Regions from separate parts of the Pseudoalteromonas mucoides genome, predicted to be linked through region 1. Evidence: predicted binding sites of a transcription regulator. Region 1 holds the regulator's gene; the other holds the start of a gene.
What was found. The regulator MetJ, encoded in region 1, represses methionine synthesis genes. The targets are predictions, from matches to a motif close to TAGACGTCTAGACGTCTA.

Region 1 (9,633 bases):
TAAGTTTGACTCAACAATGTTAGCACGCCCTTGTAACTGGCTCACAACTTGGTGAGTCGCACTACCTGGCACTAATAAGTAAGTATCGCCCTGCTTAACAAAATGGTGCAAGCTATGTTGAATAAGCTGACTCAGTTGCCCTACTTCACCTGCATTGAGTTGATCCACACGTAATAAATCAATGTTTTCTAGCGTGGTGATAAAACGCTTAGCTTTACTATAACCTTCTTTAACTATTTCAGTGGCACTAGCTTCAGTATCAAAACTGCTGCGTACAACCAGCTTTATATCAGTATTTTTTAACGGTGATAATGTTTTAGCATGTAAAACAGGATTACCTAATCGGGCTAATAAATTGGCTTGGCCACGACACACTTTTGAATACTTAAGCGCCTTATTTACCTTACGAGGGTCAGTACTAAATACACCTTGAGTATCGGTCCAAATAGACACTTGCTGGGCATGACAATAACTACCTAAGAGTGTGGCACTGTAATCACTGCCATTACGTCCAAGGGTAACTGTATCACCATGGCAGTCACTGGCAATAAAGCCGGTAACCACATTAACATGCTGCTTGCTTATCAAATCTATACAAGCTTGTTGATTCTTTTGATGCAATAACTGCCCATCGTTTAAGGTAAAAAGCTGACGCGCATCAATATCTTTTGCAGCTAAACCTAATTGCTGTAAATAGCTTGCAAGTAATCTCGCCGACCACACTTCACCATGAGCAAGTAAAGCTGACTCCGCTAAGGTTTGCTGCTTGGCTTGTTCGGCTAATTGTGCCAATTCTTGTTGCAATAAGCTAAGGGCCTGCTGCTTGGCTTGTGCCGTTAATAATTGCTCAATCAAGGTTCGCTGGTGATTATCTAACAATAATAAAATGTCGCTAACAGCTTGCAGGTCATCCTGCTGGTAACTTTGCCACAATTTAACCAAGGTATTGGTTGTTTTACCTGCGGCTGAAACCACAACACAATCACCCACTTCGCTATTCGCTAAAATGATATTCGCGACTGCTTGATAGCGCTCTGGTGAACTTAAGCTCGAACCACCAAATTTATGTACTATATTAACCATATTGTTACCACAATGCCGTATGTGCTGGCGTTAGTTTAAATGAGCTTGATTGCTGATCTTGTTGTTTAGCTGTGGCTTGTTGTGCAACAAGTTGCTCACTTTGACCACCCTGACCAGGCTTTACTTTATTAAACACACGTTCTAAATCAGCCACTAAGTCTTTAACATCTTCAATACCAACAGAAATACGAATTAGCGTGTCACCCACACCAGCCTCAAGGCGTGCAGTTGCATCCATTCCGGCATGCGTCATAGTAGCTGGATGACAAATTAAACTCTCAACGCCGCCCAGTGACTCAGCTAAACTAAATTCTTTAAGACTCGTTAAAAATGCTGCCGCATCATTTACATCACCCTTAATATCAAAACTCACCATGCCACCAAAACCACGCTGCTGTACTTTAGCCAACTCATGCTGTGGATGTGACTCAAGACCAGGATAATAAACTTGGCTTACATAAGGAGAGTCTTCTAGATATTGCGCTATGATAAACGCATTTTCTTGGTGCTGACGCAAACGCACATTTAACGTACGCAAGCCACGTAAAGTTAAGTAGCTATCAAACGGCGCACCGGTAATACCAATATTATTTGCCCACCACGCAAGCTCATCACCTAACTCTTGGGTTGCAGCAATCACGGCGCCACCCACAACATCTGAGTGACCATTAATATATTTAGTCGTTGAATGCACCACAATATCGACACCAAATTCGATTGGATTTTGTAAAGCCGGCGATAAAAATGTGTTATCTGCGCCAACAAGTGCACCACATTGTTTAGCAATAGTGGTAATTGCTTTAATATCGGTCAGCCGTAAAATAGGGTTGCTCGGTGTTTCAATCCAAATTAGCTTAGGTTTAATTTCAAGAATTTTTTCATGGTTTTCGGTTTTCGTTAAATCTAAAACCACTAACTTTAATAACCCACGCTTTTCAAGAGAGGTAAATAAACGGTAGCTACCGCCATAACAATCGTGAGGAATAACTAAAGTATCATCGCTATTGAGTAGTTGAGTCGCTAAATGTACTGCCGACATACCAGTGGCTGTAATGATCCCCTTGGCGCCCCCTTCAAGCTCGGCCAAGGTTTCAGCTAATATATCGCGATTTGGGTTTCCACTGCGGCCATAATCGTATTGGCGTTTAGTATCAAAATCAGCAAATGAATAGGTTGTTGATAAATGAAGAGGCGGTACAACAGCACCATGATGTTTATCAGCATCGATACCATTTCGTACCGCGATAGTTGCTTTGTTCTTTTGACTCATAACGTCACCTACAATAAATGGATGTTTAGACGTCTAAAAGGTTAGAGGATCAGTCCCCATAAGTCAAAACATTTGTGGTGTAACCAGGGTATTATTAGCGGTAAAGATATTTAGCTCGCTAGATGGCTAAATAACAAGTGTTTGACTATCTTTTTTAAAACGATAGAATTTCCGCATCTTTGCAAAGCAAATAGGCTATGCAAACAACTAACAACCTGAGGCAACGATACTTCTTATGGCTAAATGGAACGGTGAATATATTCACCCATACGCAGAACACGGTAAAAAATCAGAACAAGTGAAAAAGATCACCGTGTCTATCCCACTTAACGTGCTAAAAGTGTTAACTGACGAGCGCACCCGCCGTCAAATAAACAACCTACGACACGCAACTAACAGCGAACTACTTTGTGAAGCATTTTTACACGCTTTTACTGGGCAACCGCTGCCAAACGATGAAGACTTGCGTAAAGACAACCCTGAGAAAGTGCCTGAAGAAGTGAAGAAAATCATGCTCGAAATGGGACTTGAAGTACCTGTACTTAACGAAGATTAAGTTACGGTTTGCATTCCTGCCTTCAGGAATTGGATACAAAAAAACCTCAGCAACTAACATTGCTGAGGTTTTTTATTGCTTGATCGTTTCGGCTAAGCCATATAATTTTCAGGCATATCGATTTGCGCAACACCTGAATCAATAGCCGCTTGCGCTACCGCTTTGGCAATACGTGGCAGCAAACGCGGATCCATTGGTTTTGGAATAATATACTCAGGGCCAAATTCAAGAGAATCAACACCCGCTGCTTTTAATACTTCTGCAGGTACTGGCTCTTTAGCAATACTACGAATGGCATCCACTGCTGCAATTTTCATTTCATCGTTGATTTGGCTTGCACGAACATCAAGCGCACCACGGAAAATAAATGGGAAACATAGCACGTTATTAACTTGGTTCGGGTAATCTGAGCGCCCAGTCGCCATAATAAGATCTTTACGTGCACCGTGCGCAAGCTCTGGCGCGATCTCAGGGTCTGGATTAGAACATGCAAAAATAACTGGCTTGTCGGCCATTAGCTTTAAATCTTCTGGATCTAACAAGTTCGGACCTGATACACCAACAAATACATCTGCATCGGCTATTACATCTTGTAACGTGCGTTTATCTGTATTATTTGCAAATAGTTGTTTATGTTCATTTAAATCATCGCGACGTGTATGAATAACTCCTTTACGGTCAAGCATGTAAATGTGCTCACGCAGAGCGCCACATTTAATAAGTAGTTCCATACATGCTACAGCAGCTGCACCAGCGCCTAAACATACAATGATCGCATCTTCAATTTTTTTGCCTTGTACTTCAAGCGCATTAATCATACCCGCAGCAGTTACGATCGCCGTACCGTGTTGATCATCATGAAAAACAGGAATACTGCAACGCTCAATTAATGCCTTTTCAATTTCAAAACATTCAGGCGCTTTAATATCTTCAAGATTAATACCGCCAAACGTATCTGCAATATTAGCCACCGTATTGATGAAATCTTCAGTTGTACGATGCTTAACTTCAATATCAATTGAATCTAGACCTGCAAAACGCTTAAATAATAATGCCTTACCTTCCATTACTGGTTTTGACGCCAGTGGCCCTAGATTACCTAAGCCTAATATAGCGGTACCATTAGTAATAACAGCCACCATATTACCTTTGCCCGTGTATTTATAAGCATTAGCCGGATCGGCTGCAATTTCACGCACAGGTTCAGCAACACCTGGGCTATAAGCTAGAGCGAGATCATTAACGGTTTCAGCTGGCTTAGTAAGTTCAATGCTGATTTTTCCTGGAACGGGGTGAGCATGGTAATGTAATGCTTGTTCACGAAAGTCTGACATAACGCGATTTTATCCTGCAAGTAAGTTAAATTTAAAGTGAGAGTGAGCAGTTCTTAGCGAACAATACCTATATTATAATTAAATTCAAGCAATATCAGGTCTATCCTGTTATAAGCTATATCAGTTAATTTTATGCGTTTTGCCAGCATTTTTAGTAAATAATTCTAAAAACGCATGATTAAAACACTAACAAAACATCAAAAAACCCAACTAAATTTGCATGAATTTAAAGCAAATAGTACTGCAACTCGAACAAACTAAAAAGCAACAACAATAATCGACGATAGCGACAAATAACTGCAATTTAGCCCATTTTAGATACAGTAATAGCAGCAATGTAATTTATATTAATAATTAATATAGTGAATTAATTAGGGTTTGTCTGTGCTTCATTAGCTATAACCATTATAAGAAGCAGAAATATTAGTCAGAATAATATCGCTATAAATTAGCCATATCGCTGGCAACAAAGTAATACACAAAGGGGGATTTTCTAATTTTAATCTACGTAAATTAGGAGGAGCAAATGAATCACTGTAAGTTTTTCTAAATCACAGGCACAAAAAAAGCACCCGAAGGTGCCTTTCTTAACACGAAAGCAGAAATTACTTGCTGCTAAGTGCACCGAAACGCTTGTTAAAGCGATCAACACGGCCACCTGTGTCTAAAATCTTTTGCTTACCAGTGTAGAACGGGTGACACGCAGAACATACGTCTAAGTGGATGTCTTTACACAGTGTAGAACTAGTTTCGAATTTATTTCCGCATGAACAAGTTGCTGAAATTACTTCGTACTTAGGGTGAATACCTTCTTTCATAGAAACCTCTAGTTAAGGCCGCATCGCTCTCCAAACCCGAAGTCTGGCACCATACGTCGTTTAAATCAAAATAATTGGACGCGTATTCTAAGCAACAACCCAGCCCGCCACAAGCTTTAAATGCGTTTTTTGCTAATTAAATGAGCAAAAACTTTAAACCCACCATTTGCTGATAGGTTTTTTATCGTAACTTTAGTACATTAGCTGTCTTGTTGGTTTTTGTTGAGTTGCTATGAGTTTTGTTGAAGTTGCTATAAAAGTTCCGCTACAGCGTACTTTTGATTACAGCCTACCGGAACAACTTAATGGTTTATCAGTAACACCTCAAGTTGGCACCCGCGTTATTGTGCCATTTGGTAATCAAAAGAAAGTCGCTGTGGTGCTTGCATTAAAAACCACCACAGACGTGCCAAAAGATAAAATTAAAGCACTCTTAGAGGTGATTGATGATGAGCCTATTTTATCTGCACAGCATCTTGATTTATTACGCTTTACTGCCCGCTATTACTGCTACCCATTAGGCGAAACAATACATATTGCACTACCTGGCGCATTACGCCAAGGCGAATGCCCTGATAAAAGCAGTATTAACATGGTAGCCTTAACTGAAAAAGGCGCTAAACTTCCGTCTTTAAAAGCCAAAAGCCAACTAGGGCTATTAAAGCAATTAGCCGAGTCAGGAAAGTCCTCACTCACCGAGCTAAAAGCGCTGGGGTTTAATAAAAAGACCATCGATAGCCTACTCACCAAAGAGCTTATTAGCCAAAGTATTGAACACGATAATCAATGGCAACAACAAGCGCCACAAATCGGAACTAAACCCGTATTAAACAAAGAACAAGCCGTTGCCTGTACTTCAATAAACCAAAGCACAGGTTTTAATAGCTTTTTACTTGAAGGCGTCACCGGCAGTGGCAAAACCGAAGTTTACTTACAATGCCTAGAAGAAGTACTAAAACGAGGTGAACAAGCACTCGTACTAGTGCCTGAAATTGGCTTAACACCCCAAACGGTTAACCGCTTTCGCCGCCGCTTTGTTGATACTCCTATCATGCTTTGGCACTCAGCCTTAACCGATAAAGAGCGCCTGCAAACATGGCGCTTTTGCGAAAAAGCCAGCTGCGCTATTGTCATAGGCACTCGCTCAAGTATCTTTTTACCTTTTTTAAAACTGGGTATGATCATTGTTGATGAAGAACACGATAGCTCATTCAAACAGCAAGATACCTTGCGCTACCATGCCAGAGACTTAGCAGCGTACCGTGCTTATCAACACAAGATCCCCTTAGTCTTAGGCTCTGCAACCCCCGCTTTAGAGACTTTGCACAAAGCCATTAATGGTAAATACCAACTACTTAGCTTAACGCAGCGTGCGCAAACTAGCACAGATAACAAGTTTCAGCTGTTAGATATGAAAGGTCAGCCTGATCAAGCCGGTATTGCGCATGCAAGCCTTGCCACGATGCGCCAACACTTAAACCGCGGTAAGCAAGTAATGGTATTTTTAAATCGCCGTGGTTTTTCACCTACACTAATTTGCCACGAATGTGGTTGGCTCAGTGAGTGCTCGCGTTGCAGTACCAGCGCAACATTTCACAAAGCTATAGGCCAAATGATTTGCCATCACTGCGGCGAACAAGAACGGGTACCACATCAATGCCCTGATTGTGGCAGCACGCAAATATTTCCAAATGGTAAAGGCACAGAGCAAATAGAAGAGTTTTTAACAACAGAGTTTACTGACACCCCTATTAGCCGCATTGACCGCGACTCAACACGGCGTAAGGGAAGCTTAGAAAAAGCCCTTGATGATATTAATCAAGGCGGCGCACGAATTTTAGTGGGTACGCAAATGCTCGCTAAAGGACATCATTTTCCCGATGTCAGCTTAGTGCTTATTTTAGACGTAGATAGCGGCTTATACTCCTGTGATTTTCGTGCGACCGAGCATTTAGCTCAACTGGTTACACAAGTTGCAGGGCGAGCAGGACGAAGCGGAGAGCCTGGCCATGTTTTATTGCAAACACACTTTCCAGAGCACCCATTATTACAAGACTTAGTTAATAATGGGTATCAAGACTTTGCCCGCTTTGCATTACAAGAGCGTGAAGATGCACAACTGCCCCCTATTACGAATATGGCCATTGTCCGCGCCCAAGGGCATAACGTTAAGCAGGTGGTGGATTTTTTAACTGATTTAGTTCCTGTGCACGGTGTAACTGGTATACAATTGCTAGGTCCAATTCCTGCTCCTCTTGAAAAAATAGCAGGAAAATACCGTTTTCAATTACATATTCAAGCGCTTGATCGTCAATTATTGCACCAATATTTAGCGCAAATGATTGATTACCTAAGCACCAGTAAGCTTGCACAAAAAGTGCGCTGGAGCTTAGATGTCGACCCAATAGATATGATTTAAGGTTAGAACTTAGAACACACATGGCACAACACGATTTTATTAATAAAAAACCGGGCAACCGTAACAGTAAAAAACAGCCACCCGCTAAAAAGCCATTTCCGGTTTTATTAGTTATTTTAACGACTCTTTTGGTCGGTGGTTTTTGCTTTGGCTTATGGTATGTAAAAACCAATGCCGATCCTAAACTTGTTGAACAACAAGCCAATCCGACTAAAACTAAAGAAAAAGTTGAGCCTGCCAAACCGCGCCCGCCTGAATTTATTAAAGAAATAAAAGAGCATGAAATCCAAGTTGAAGTTAAAGAACTTGAACAAAAAGGCCCTTATGTCATGCAGTGCGGGTCATTTAGAACTCGCTCTCAAGCCGAAACTCTCAAAGCAAAAATAGCTTTTGCAGGACTCATTGCCGAAGTACGTGAAACCACTGGTACAAATGGAATTTGGTATAAAGTACGCCTAGGGCCTTATAAAACCAAGCGTTTAGCCGAAAGTGACAAAAACAAACTCAAACGCAGCAAAATAATGGGCTGTGGAATTTGGCTTTGGACTTGATTTTAATCCATTAACCCATATTAACTTCTCATCAATCGCTTTTTACGAGTCGCCCCCGCGGCTCGATGATGAGGAATAACATGACCACTATTGTAAGTGTACGCCGCGACGATAAAGTCGTCATTGGTGGCGATGGCCAAGTTTCACTTGGTAACACCGTAATGAAGGGCAATGCCCGTAAAGTTCGACGCCTTTATAATGGCAAAGTAATCGCTGGTTTTGCTGGCGGTACTGCTGATGCCTTTACCCTATTCGAACGTTTTGAAAGCAAACTTGAAATGCATCAAGGTAACCTAACCAAAGCAGCCGTAGAAATGGCTAAAGATTGGCGTAGTGACCGTGCTCTTCGAAAGCTCGAAGCCTTGCTGGCGGTTGCCGATGAAACCGCATCATTGATTATTACAGGTAACGGCGATGTCGTGCAGCCTGAAAACGACCTAATCGCTATTGGTAGCGGTGGTAACTTTGCGCAATCAGCCGCAACTGCGTTACTTGAAAACACCGACCTGAGCGCCCGTGAAATCGTAGAAAAAAGCCTGACTATTGCAGGCGACATTTGCGTATTCACTAATAACTTCCAAACTATCGAAGAATTGTAATAGGAACCGCTATGTCTGCTATGACTCCAAGAGAAATCGTTCATGAACTTGACCAACATATCATTGGCCAAGCAAAAGCAAAAAAAGCCGTCTCTATTGCGCTTCGTAATCGCTGGCGCCGTATGCAATTAAATGACGACTTACGTGCTGAAGTTACCCCTAAAAACATCTTAATGATTGGTCCTACAGGTGTTGGTAAAACTGAAATTGCGCGTCGCTTAGCAAAACTAGCTAACGCGCCATTTATCAAAGTTGAAGCCACTAAATTCACCGAAGTGGGTTATGTTGGTAAAGAAGTTGAAACCATCATTCGTGATTTAGTCGATGTGTCGATTAAAATGACGCGCGAACAGCAAACTAAAAAGTTTAAGCATCGCGCAGAAGAAGCAGCTGAAGAACGCATTTTAGACGCACTACTGCCACCAGCAAAAGATTCATACGGTGAAACTCAGCGCGACGAAAATTCATCAACGCGCCAAACATTTCGTAAAAAGTTACGCGAAGGCCAATTAGACGACAAAGAAATTGATATTGATGTTGCTCAAGGGCAACCTAATGTTGAGATCATGTCGCCTCCTGGTATGGAAGAAATGACCAACCAGCTGCAGAGCATGTTCCAAAACATGTCTTCTGATAAGAAGACCAAGCGCAAGCTGAAAATTAAAGAAGCCTTTAAACTATTAGCCGAAGAAGAAGCCGCTAAATTAGTAAACCCTGAAGAACTTAAAGAGCAAGCTATCTTTGCGGTTGAGCAAAACGGTATTGTATTTATCGATGAGATAGACAAAATCTGTAAGCGTGGTGAATCATCAGGCCCAGACGTAAGCCGTGAAGGCGTACAGCGCGATTTACTGCCGTTAATTGAAGGTTCAACAGTCAACACCAAGCACGGTATGGTTAAAACCGACCACATGCTATTTATCGCCTCTGGTGCATTCCAAATGTCAAAACCATCTGACATGATCCCAGAGCTACAAGGTCGTTTACCAATTCGTGTTGAACT
Region 2 (9,633 bases), on a different contig from region 1:
CACAATTAGCCAAAATAACTGCCAGCCAAAGATTGCGCCTGCTTGGGTTGATGCTACTAAATGAGAACCACCAATTGCCGCTGTAGCCATTAAAATGCCAGGGCCTAGTGCGTTTAAACGGGTTTGCCAAGTTGATACTGCTGATTGCATGTGTGTGCTTACTATATTGTTTTTATTAATAAGCAAGTTACAGCGTTTTACTGAGGATTGAAAGTGAGAAATTAGTGGTAGATTATGCGGTTCGCTAGATTCTAGTTAGCTAGAATCTAGCGCCTTTATTTTTAACGCAAGTCCATTTCTTGAACTTTTTCGTGAGCAATTTCAGGTGTGGTGCTCACTGGTTTTTCGTGTAGGTTCGCTTTAATTTGTCCTTTACGATGTTTTAGTGCCGCATCGAGTTTTTTAGCCGCGTTTTTAATTGCAGGATAAAGAACTTCATCTTCACCTTTTACTGATAAACGCGCGCCTTCATAAATGGTGCTAATTTCTGCTTGGAGCTTATGATGCTCTTTTGAAAGAATAATATCGAGTGCGATCAGAGATGGAAAATGGCTCGCAATTTTTGAAAACTTTTCGTTGATGTGTTCTCTAATAGAGTCAGTAACGTCAACATGGTGACCAGAAAGATTAATTTTCATAGGGTATCCTTTTTTTTGTTACCTCATAACTAGTATTGGGGGCTATTTAGATTTACACAAGCAGAAAACTCATAAATATGACATTTATTTGTTATTAAAGGTGATTAAGAACAAGTATCGGGAATTAAATATGCAAAACCCCGCGTGGTGCGGGGCTTTCAGCTACATGTTCATTTTTGTATATTAAGTGTACGAACAACAATAATCAGCGAAATCGGTGACTTTAACTTGGAAAGTTACATTAGCATCAACATTAAATGACTCCCCTGCTGACATAGTTTGCCATTCGCTCTCACCTGGTAGTAAAACTTGCCACTGACCGCCATTGAGTTCCATTAATTCTTTTTTACTGGTCGCAAATTCAAACTCACCCGCTTGCATAAAGCCTAATGTTTTGGTGCTGCCATCAGCAAAAATTACTGTACGGCTTGAAACTTTACCATCAAAGTACACATTCGCTGCTTTAACAACACTTACATTATCAAACTGAGACATCCTCACTCCTGTTTATTTAAGTTTATAATTTTAATTAATAACACAGTGCCTGATACGTCTAAGGCTTGCAAGTGTAGTGATGTGAAAAAAGTTCATTTGGCTTCGGGCTAACAGTGTAGCCCGTGCTTTAGCGCGTCAAGGTTTAAAGGCTAAATAAGAGATTAAATCCCCGTTACCTTTTAATAACCAGATTCAATCATAACTGCCTTGTCTCATATTAGCAGTAATTCCACTACCCATAACGATTATAATGAAACCTAAAAAGACTAAAGCAAGCACTAAAAGTGACAGCTGATGGCTGACGGCTTGGGCTGTTGGGTTTCGCTTCGCTCTACCCAACCAACCTTGTATCTCTTCTTGATGAGTGTTTAGCTAGCACTTATCACATCGGGAAGACAGTGAGCTCGTACCCAACCAGACTGTGAAAATGCTGTGACGTAGATTGAGCCCTGACTTCCTAACCTCCATTAAACTGAATGGTATCCTACGAACAAAAAAAGCCCGCACTGCATTTAGCACAGTGCGGGCTTTTAAATTTTAATCGTTAAAGATTAAAACAAGTCGTTTGCTTTGTTTACGATGTTTTCTACTGTAAAGCCAAAGTGTTCAAACAGCTCGTTAGCAGGCGCTGATTCACCAAAGGTGGTCATACCTACTACAGCGCCATTTAGGCCTACGTATTTGTACCAGTAATCAGCAATACCCGCTTCGACTGCTACGCGGCGTGAAACTGCAGCTGGTAGTACACTTTCTTTGTAGGCTGCGTCTTGTGCATCAAATACATCAGTAGATGGCATAGACACAACACGTACTTTCTTACCTTGCTTACGTAGTTCTGCCGCTGAGTCTTGCGCTAATTGCACCTCAGAGCCTGTCGCGATTAAGATAAGCTCTGGCTCGCCATCACAGCTAAGTACATAACCACCTTTTTTCACCTCGCTTAATTGCTGCGCTGAACGAGTTTGTTGAGCAAGACCTTGACGCGTAAAGATAAGTGACGTTGGGCCATCTTTGCGTTCAATCGCTTGTTGCCAAGCAATCGCGGATTCAACTTGGTCACACGGGCGCCAGTTAACAAGGTTTGGCGTTAAACGCATGCTCGCAATTTGCTCTACTGGTTGGTGAGTTGGACCATCTTCACCTAAACCAATTGAATCATGGGTATAAACAAAAATGCTTGGCACTTTCATCAATGCAGCCATACGTACAGCGTTACGCGCATATTCCATAAACATAAGGAATGTCGCACCGTAAGGAATAAAGCCTTTATGCAATGCAATACCATTCATAATCGCAGACATACCAAATTCACGCACACCGTAATAGATGTAATTACCGCTAGCGTCATTTGCCTCAAGCCCTTTAGAGCCTTTCCAAATTGTTAGGTTTGAACCGGCTAAATCAGCAGAGCCGCCCATAAATTCAGGTAACAAAGGGCCAAATGCATTTAATGCATCTTGTGATGCTTTACGTGAAGCAGGGTTGGCTGGGTTTGCATCAAGTTGCTCAATATACGCTTGTGATTTTTCAGCCCAATCAGCTGGTAGTTCACCACTTGTACGACGTTTAAATTCTGCTGCTAGTTCTGGGTGCGCTGCTGCGTACGCGGCAAACTTTTGATCCCAGCTCGCTTCAAGTTGCTTACCTTTTTCTTTGCCATCCCACTGACTGTAAATATCAGCAGGAATGTCAAATGCCTCACCTGTCCAACCTAAGAACTCGCGCGCTGCTTTAATTTCGTCTTCACCTAATGGTGCACCGTGACAATCGTGGCTACCTGACTTATTAGGTGAACCGTAACCAATCACGGTTTTACAACAAATGAGTGTTGGTTTGTCAGAAATGCTGCGTGCTTCTTCGATTGCTGCGCGAATCGCGTCTGAATCATGACCATCAACGCCGCTAATTACATGCCAACCGTATGCTTTAAAGCGCGCAGGGGTATCGTCGCTAAACCAACCTTCTACTTCACCGTCGATTGAAATACCGTTGTCATCCCAAAATGCAACTAACTTACCAAGGCCTAATGTACCTGCAAGTGAACATGCTTCGTGAGAAATACCTTCCATTAGGCAACCATCACCTAAGAATGTATAAGTATAGTGATCAACGATATCGTGACCTTCGCGGTTAAATTGGGCTGCCAATGCTTTTTCAGCAATCGCCATACCTACCGCATTTGTGATCCCTTGACCTAATGGGCCCGTAGTAGTCTCAATACCTGGTGCATAACCATACTCTGGGTGACCCGGTGTTTTTGAATGCATTTGACGGAAGTTTTTAATTTCCTCAATTGGCAAATCATAACCACTTAAATGCAAAAGAGAATAAATAAGCATTGAACCGTGGCCGTTTGAGAGTATAAATCGATCTCTGTCTACCCACTCTGGATTCGTTGGATTGTGATTTAGATAATCGCGCCATAGTACTTCTGCGATATCAGCCATGCCCATAGGGGCTCCAGGGTGGCCAGATTTGGCCTGTTGTACTGCGTCCATTGATAAGACGCGAATAGCATTTGCAAGTTCTTTGCGAGACGGCATGAATTCTCCTACCTTTAACTGTATTTGCGCTGGTTATTGTGTGTTTAACAAGAACACCCATTCTTACTTATTGTGGGGGCTGTGTGCAATTAAAAACCTGATTAAATTGGGCATTATGAATTTTTTTTAAGAACAAAAAGTTATTAGTAATTTTATTTAGACGTCTAGGCGTAAAAAAACTATGCAAGTACCCTTGTTTTAGATAAAATACGCCCCTTAATTTTTTAGCGCTAATACCGACGTTTGTGAAGCGCAATATTTGTGAGCAGAAATACAATGGCAAAACATTTATTTACTTCTGAATCTGTTTCTGAAGGTCATCCGGATAAAATCGCCGATCAAATCTCTGATGCGGTACTTGATGCTATCCTAGAGCAAGACTCTCATGCCCGTGTTGCGTGCGAAACTTACGTAAAAACCGGTATGGTGATGGTTGGTGGTGAAATTACTACCAGTGCTTGGGTTGATATTGAAGAGATCACCCGTAAAACAGTGCGTGAAATTGGTTATACGCATTCTGATATGGGTTTTGATGCAGACTCATGTGCAATTTTAAACACTATCGGTAAGCAATCACCTGATATCAACCAAGGTGTTGACCGTACTAGCCCTGAAGAGCAAGGTGCTGGTGACCAAGGTCTAATGTTTGGTTACGCTTGTAACGAAACTGAAGTGCTAATGCCTGCACCTATTACTTATTCTCACCGTTTAGTACAGCGCCAGGCGCAAGTGCGTAAAAGCGGCGAGCTTAACTGGTTACGCCCTGATGCAAAATCACAAGTTACTTTTGCATATGAAAATGGCAAGCCTGTAGGTATTGATGCAGTTGTACTTTCAACACAACACTGTGATTCAATTTCACAAGATGATTTAGTTGAAGCTGTGATGGAAACCATCATCAAACCAGTACTTCCTGCAGAGCTTATCTCTAAAGCAACTAAATTTTTCATCAACCCAACGGGTCGCTTTGTTATCGGTGGCCCAATGGGCGACTGTGGTTTAACTGGCCGTAAAATCATCGTTGATACCTATGGCGGCATGGCCCGTCATGGTGGTGGTGCATTCTCTGGTAAAGATCCATCAAAAGTTGACCGTTCAGCTGCATACGCAGCACGTTACGTTGCTAAAAACGTGGTTGCTGCTGGTCTTGCTGACAAGTGTGAGCTACAAGTGTCTTACGCAATTGGTGTTGCAGAGCCTACGTCAATCAGTGTTGAAACGTTTGGTACAAGTAAATTAGAAGAAGGTCGTTTAATCGAACTTATTCGCGAACATTTTGACTTACGTCCTTATGGCCTAATTCAAATGCTTGATCTTGAGCGTCCTATTTATCAACCAACAGCGGCTTATGGTCACTTTGGTCGCGATGAATTCCCATGGGAACGCACAGACAAAGCTGACGCACTTCGCGCAGCCGCTGGCCTTTAACCCCAGCCTTTGTTCGAATTAAAAAAAGCGCCAATTGGCGCTTTTTTTATATCTTCTTTATAAGAACTTATTTTAAGATTTTTATATCCTAGTTTACTATATACCAAATTAGATATTCTAGTTCTTATATTTAAAACAATATCCTTGAATCTGAGTTATCACCTCATTTAAACATAACTCAAATTGATTAAATGTTGCTTCGTCACATAGCTCTTTTTCTGCGTCACCTTCTATTTTTTCACAAATATTAGCAAGGTTAATTGCTGCGATCGACTTTGACGATGACTTTAAACCATGCGCTTGAAAAGCTAACTCTTTATAATTTAGACTTTTTTTATGTTTAAGTATTAATTTAACTTGCTCACTAACTGACTTTAGATACGCTTCAAAAACCAAGCAGTGAATAGCAGTATCATCGCCTAACATGGCCTGTAAAAGTTCCAAGTCTAGCTGCTCAAGTTCATTAAATTCCAGCTCCTGCGAACTTAATTTTGAAGACTCATTTGTCATTCGTGCATACTTATTCAAAAGTTCACTTAGTTTATTTAATTCAATTGGCTTTGTAATAAAGTCGTTCATACCTGCTTTTTCACACGCATGTACATTTTCTTGTATAATATTAGCTGTAATTGCAATAATAATTAAATTATTAAACTGCTTCTGTGCTCTAATTCTTTTTGCTAACTCTAGCCCATTTAGTTTAGGCATTTGAATATCTGTAAGCAAAATATCGAATGCTTCTTTTTTAAGTATTTCCCACGCCTGCTCACCATCTGAAGCAAATGTAGGCTCAATATCTAAAATATTTAACTGCTGCTTTAACACTTGCTGATTCGTAATTTGATCTTCTGCGATCAATACCTTTAAAGTGCTCTGAACAAGTATTTCATTTTCAACCTTTCTATGTATAGCTTGATTTGGCTCATCTAGGGTTTCTTGCTGGCGTATAAATGCTGTAAACATAAGACTAAATTCTGAACCGACACCTACTTCACTTTCAGCACTAATTTCGCCCTCCATGTGCTCTACCAGTTGCTTTGTGATAACAAGACCAATTCCGGTGCCATTGATATTACTTGTTTCCGCGCCTAATCGGTCGAATGGCTTAAATAAACGCTCTTTAGCGGCTTCTGAAAAACCGTAACCAGTGTCTTCAACTTTTATTTCACATCGACTATTTTTATCAATTTTGCAGCTTACGATTATGCGGCCTTGAGGTTTATTATACTTTATTGCGTTTGACAAAAGGTTCAGCATAACTTGTTTAAACCGTCGCCTATCAATATACAAGTAAACATCATCAGCCACTGAAGTATCATCTATGAATATTTTGACTTGATTAACTTTAACCAGTTCAGATACTAGTTTAACTGATTCAGACAATATACCTTTTAGTGGAAGATACTCGAAGATAAATTGCATATTTCCTGATTCAATCGATGTTAAATCAAGCACATCATCAATCAATAAAAGTAAATGTTCTCCTGCTTGATAAATACTCTTCGCATTTTTTTTATGGGTATCAGTCGCCTCTGGATCATAATTATAAATTTGCGCCAAACCTAAAATTGCATTTAATGGAGTACGTAATTCATGACTCATACTAGCCATAAAATCAGATTTAGCTCGGCTGGCAGTCTCTGCTTTTACTCTTAATGAGTTTAGATTATTGTGATTAATATAAACTTCTTCCACCATATTATTAAATGCGCTTATAACGCTTCCAACTTCATTACTTGGCATATACGGCAACTGACACTCAAAATCATCTTTTGCTAAACGCTTAAACGCCACTTCTAATTCTTTTAATGGTTTAGTAATAAGCCTATCAACTAAAAAAGCGACGCCACTAAATACAATGAAAAGAATAAAAAATTGGCTATATATTAATGTGTAATGTAATTTTGATGATTCAGCAATTTCAGTCTTAAAGTTAACTACCAGTTCAATATTAGCTAATGGCTTATTTAAAAAAAGAACCGTGTGTTTAATTACTTTATCATCAGGATGATTGAATTGGGGCCAAGAATCTAATGGGTAAAGCTGTAAATCAGTAACAGCATCTGTTATTTTCATTGCCTGCCAATTCGGATGTATAGCTAATTGACTATCTATATTTTCATAAAGTTGTGCGTATTGTTGCGTCAATAAGGGTGAGGTTATCGATGCTGAAAGTTGCTGTAATGAACGTTTTGCAGCCTTGGATAAATCATTATTAACCCATCGAGCTTGTTCTGGTAAAGCATAAAATATAAAAACAGCAGCTAGTAACAAGCCTAAACATAACACTACAATAAAGCTTTGAGCACGTAAATTATTCAGCCAACTAGTTTTCAACATAGAATTCGTCTAGCCCCCACTCTTTTAGAACCGCATAGTCAGAAGTGGTCGCTTCAACAGCTTTATCTATAGGGATCCCATTCAAAAGGTACTGATAATGCGGATCATTTGATATGGCGATAAAAGCGGTTTGTATTTTTTTCTTTACCTCAAGCGGAACTCTAGGATGGCTTGTCATAGGGTGTGGACTCACTTCCCGTGTCTGGTAAATGACTTTTAGTTTTTCCTGTAAATTCTGTGGCTGTGTTTGTAAGGTCCCCATCACACCACCACCAGCAATGGTTTTCTTTAAAGCGACGTTAAAGTATACCGATGGATGAGTTTTTACGTATAAAGGTTTTATGTTTAAATCAAATAACTGTTTCAAATCAGACCTTATAAGTAAAGAAGCCCCTAAAGCATTCGCTGAAGGGAAAGCTACTTCGTAGCCATCTAGTTCTGTTATATTTGTGATTAGAGCTTCTTTATTTACGACTAAAATACCTCTTAATTTACGGGAACCATCTTTAATGAAAGGGATATAGCCTTGCTTTTCATAGGCTATTACACTGTGCCATGGATTCATATAAGCAAAGTCATATTTACCTTCCTGAAAACTCTTCTCAAATGCGGGGATAGACTTTTCAGTAACGAGTTTCAATGTAACCCCTGTTCGATTAGATACCTCTACTAACAACGGCTGCCATATTTCATTTAACTTTTGTGAGGCAAACTGAGGTACAACACCAACAGTGTATTCATGCGAAAACACTATGTGACTTTCTATTAATAATAAAAAAACAACTACATATCTCATCACATCTCAATAAAAAAATCACTTAAGTATTTAAGAATAGTAAACATGTAGGAAATAACCTATTAAAACCCTCTGCTATTTTTACTTGGAGTAATCTAGGTGTACTTTTTATCTTAATAGAATTTGTAAAACCATTATTAATTTCAACTTTAAATATTTAATAATCAAAGAAGTACTGACACTTTTTCATAACCCGCCGAACCCCATACAATTATCAAAATAATTAAAGCAAGGGTTACAGCCGCAGAGGCAATATCTTTCGCTCGACCCGATAATACGTGGTACTCAACCCCAACTCTATCGGTTAACGCTTCAATGGCTGAGTTAAGTAGCTCCACAACTAATAAAAATAAAAAGCTAACGATTAATATCACCCAATGTTGCAGTGATTGCGCAAGCCAAAATGACAATGGTAGTAACAGGAGACCTAAGGCGAGCTCTGTTCGAAAGGCAGACTCTTCTTTAAATGCAGCTTTAAACCCTTTAATAGAGCATTTAGTTGCTTTAATAATACGCCCAAGACCAATGCCGTTGGGCTTATTAATTAAGTTTATTTCTGGTTTATTCATTTTTTTTATATCTTAAATTTGCGTAATCTAAACTTAACTTTCAAAAGTTGTTCAGAATCGAATAACAGCGATAAAGGTCGATTTTACCGGTTTATTAATCATCAACAATAAAAAGCTTATTATTAATTCAATATAACCCGAACTCAATGCAAAATACCTTTAGCACAATCACCTGCTTGGCTTATCTGTAGCGCAGGAGTGTATGCTTTCATATTGAGCTGTCGGCGTAACTCAAGTAACGTTTTTAGGGCGCTTTTTAACCCAACTTTATTACTTATCCAATGCGGGATTGCACCACCGGGATCGGCATAAACGTCATGCGTAAGGGTTAAGCTGCGACCATGTTCGGTGTTTTTCTCATCTAGTAACCAGCGGGCTTGTAAATCCTTTATTCTAATTACTGAGTCAAGCTCAGCCTTATAATCGGGATAAGCTTTAATAATTAACTCGGTTTGAGAGGGGCTCAATCGTCGATAGCAAGAATAACTCACCATATCTCGGTCTGTAACTGGCCACGGCGAGTCGAGCCGTGTATATACGATTGTTTCTGAAGCACTGAGGCGAGACAGTACTTCGACAGAGGTAACATTTTCTATCCATAACGGCGCTTGTTGAGTATCACTCAATAGCGCCATAAAATCATCAGCGGTACGCCCTGCTACCGTGATGCTACCACGCACTTCAAATATACCGTTGTCATGTTTTTTATAGGAAATGCTAGCGCCATCTTGCTGCTTCCACAATTGCCATTGTTTTTCCTGTGCATGCACAGTTAAACAATAACAAGCAGTAATTAATAACAGTAATTTGGTTAGCATTCACAT

Region 2: a site for MetJ is predicted at 3,834-3,851, ahead of metK (methionine adenosyltransferase). Genes of this name have one in related genera too.

What each region holds. Positions count from the first base shown of each region.
Region 1 covers NZ_JBMMUC010000013.1:55,425-65,057, forward strand. The annotation lists gene metL (bifunctional aspartate kinase/homoserine dehydrogenase II) at 1-1,083, opposite strand, end outside; gene metB (cystathionine gamma-synthase) at 1,088-2,353, opposite strand; gene metJ (met regulon transcriptional regulator MetJ) at 2,589-2,909, shown strand; gene AAEU30_RS14740 (malic enzyme-like NAD(P)-binding protein) at 3,002-4,243, opposite strand; gene rpmE (50S ribosomal protein L31) at 4,849-5,061, opposite strand; gene priA (primosomal protein N') at 5,294-7,480, shown strand; gene AAEU30_RS14755 (SPOR domain-containing protein) at 7,501-8,031, shown strand; gene hslV (ATP-dependent protease subunit HslV) at 8,112-8,630, shown strand; gene hslU (ATP-dependent protease ATPase subunit HslU) at 8,642-9,633, shown strand, end outside.
Region 2 covers NZ_JBMMUC010000012.1:167,727-177,359, reverse strand. The annotation lists gene AAEU30_RS14435 (NRAMP family divalent metal transporter) at 1-150, opposite strand, end outside; gene hpf (ribosome hibernation-promoting factor, HPF/YfiA family) at 282-638, opposite strand; gene ppnP (pyrimidine/purine nucleoside phosphorylase) at 822-1,133, opposite strand; gene tkt (transketolase) at 1,685-3,676, opposite strand; gene metK (methionine adenosyltransferase) at 3,953-5,104, shown strand; gene AAEU30_RS14410 (response regulator) at 5,222-7,180, opposite strand; gene AAEU30_RS14405 (phosphate/phosphite/phosphonate ABC transporter substrate-binding protein) at 7,431-8,240, opposite strand; gene AAEU30_RS14400 (diacylglycerol kinase) at 8,405-8,809, opposite strand; gene AAEU30_RS14395 (START domain-containing protein) at 8,953-9,627, opposite strand.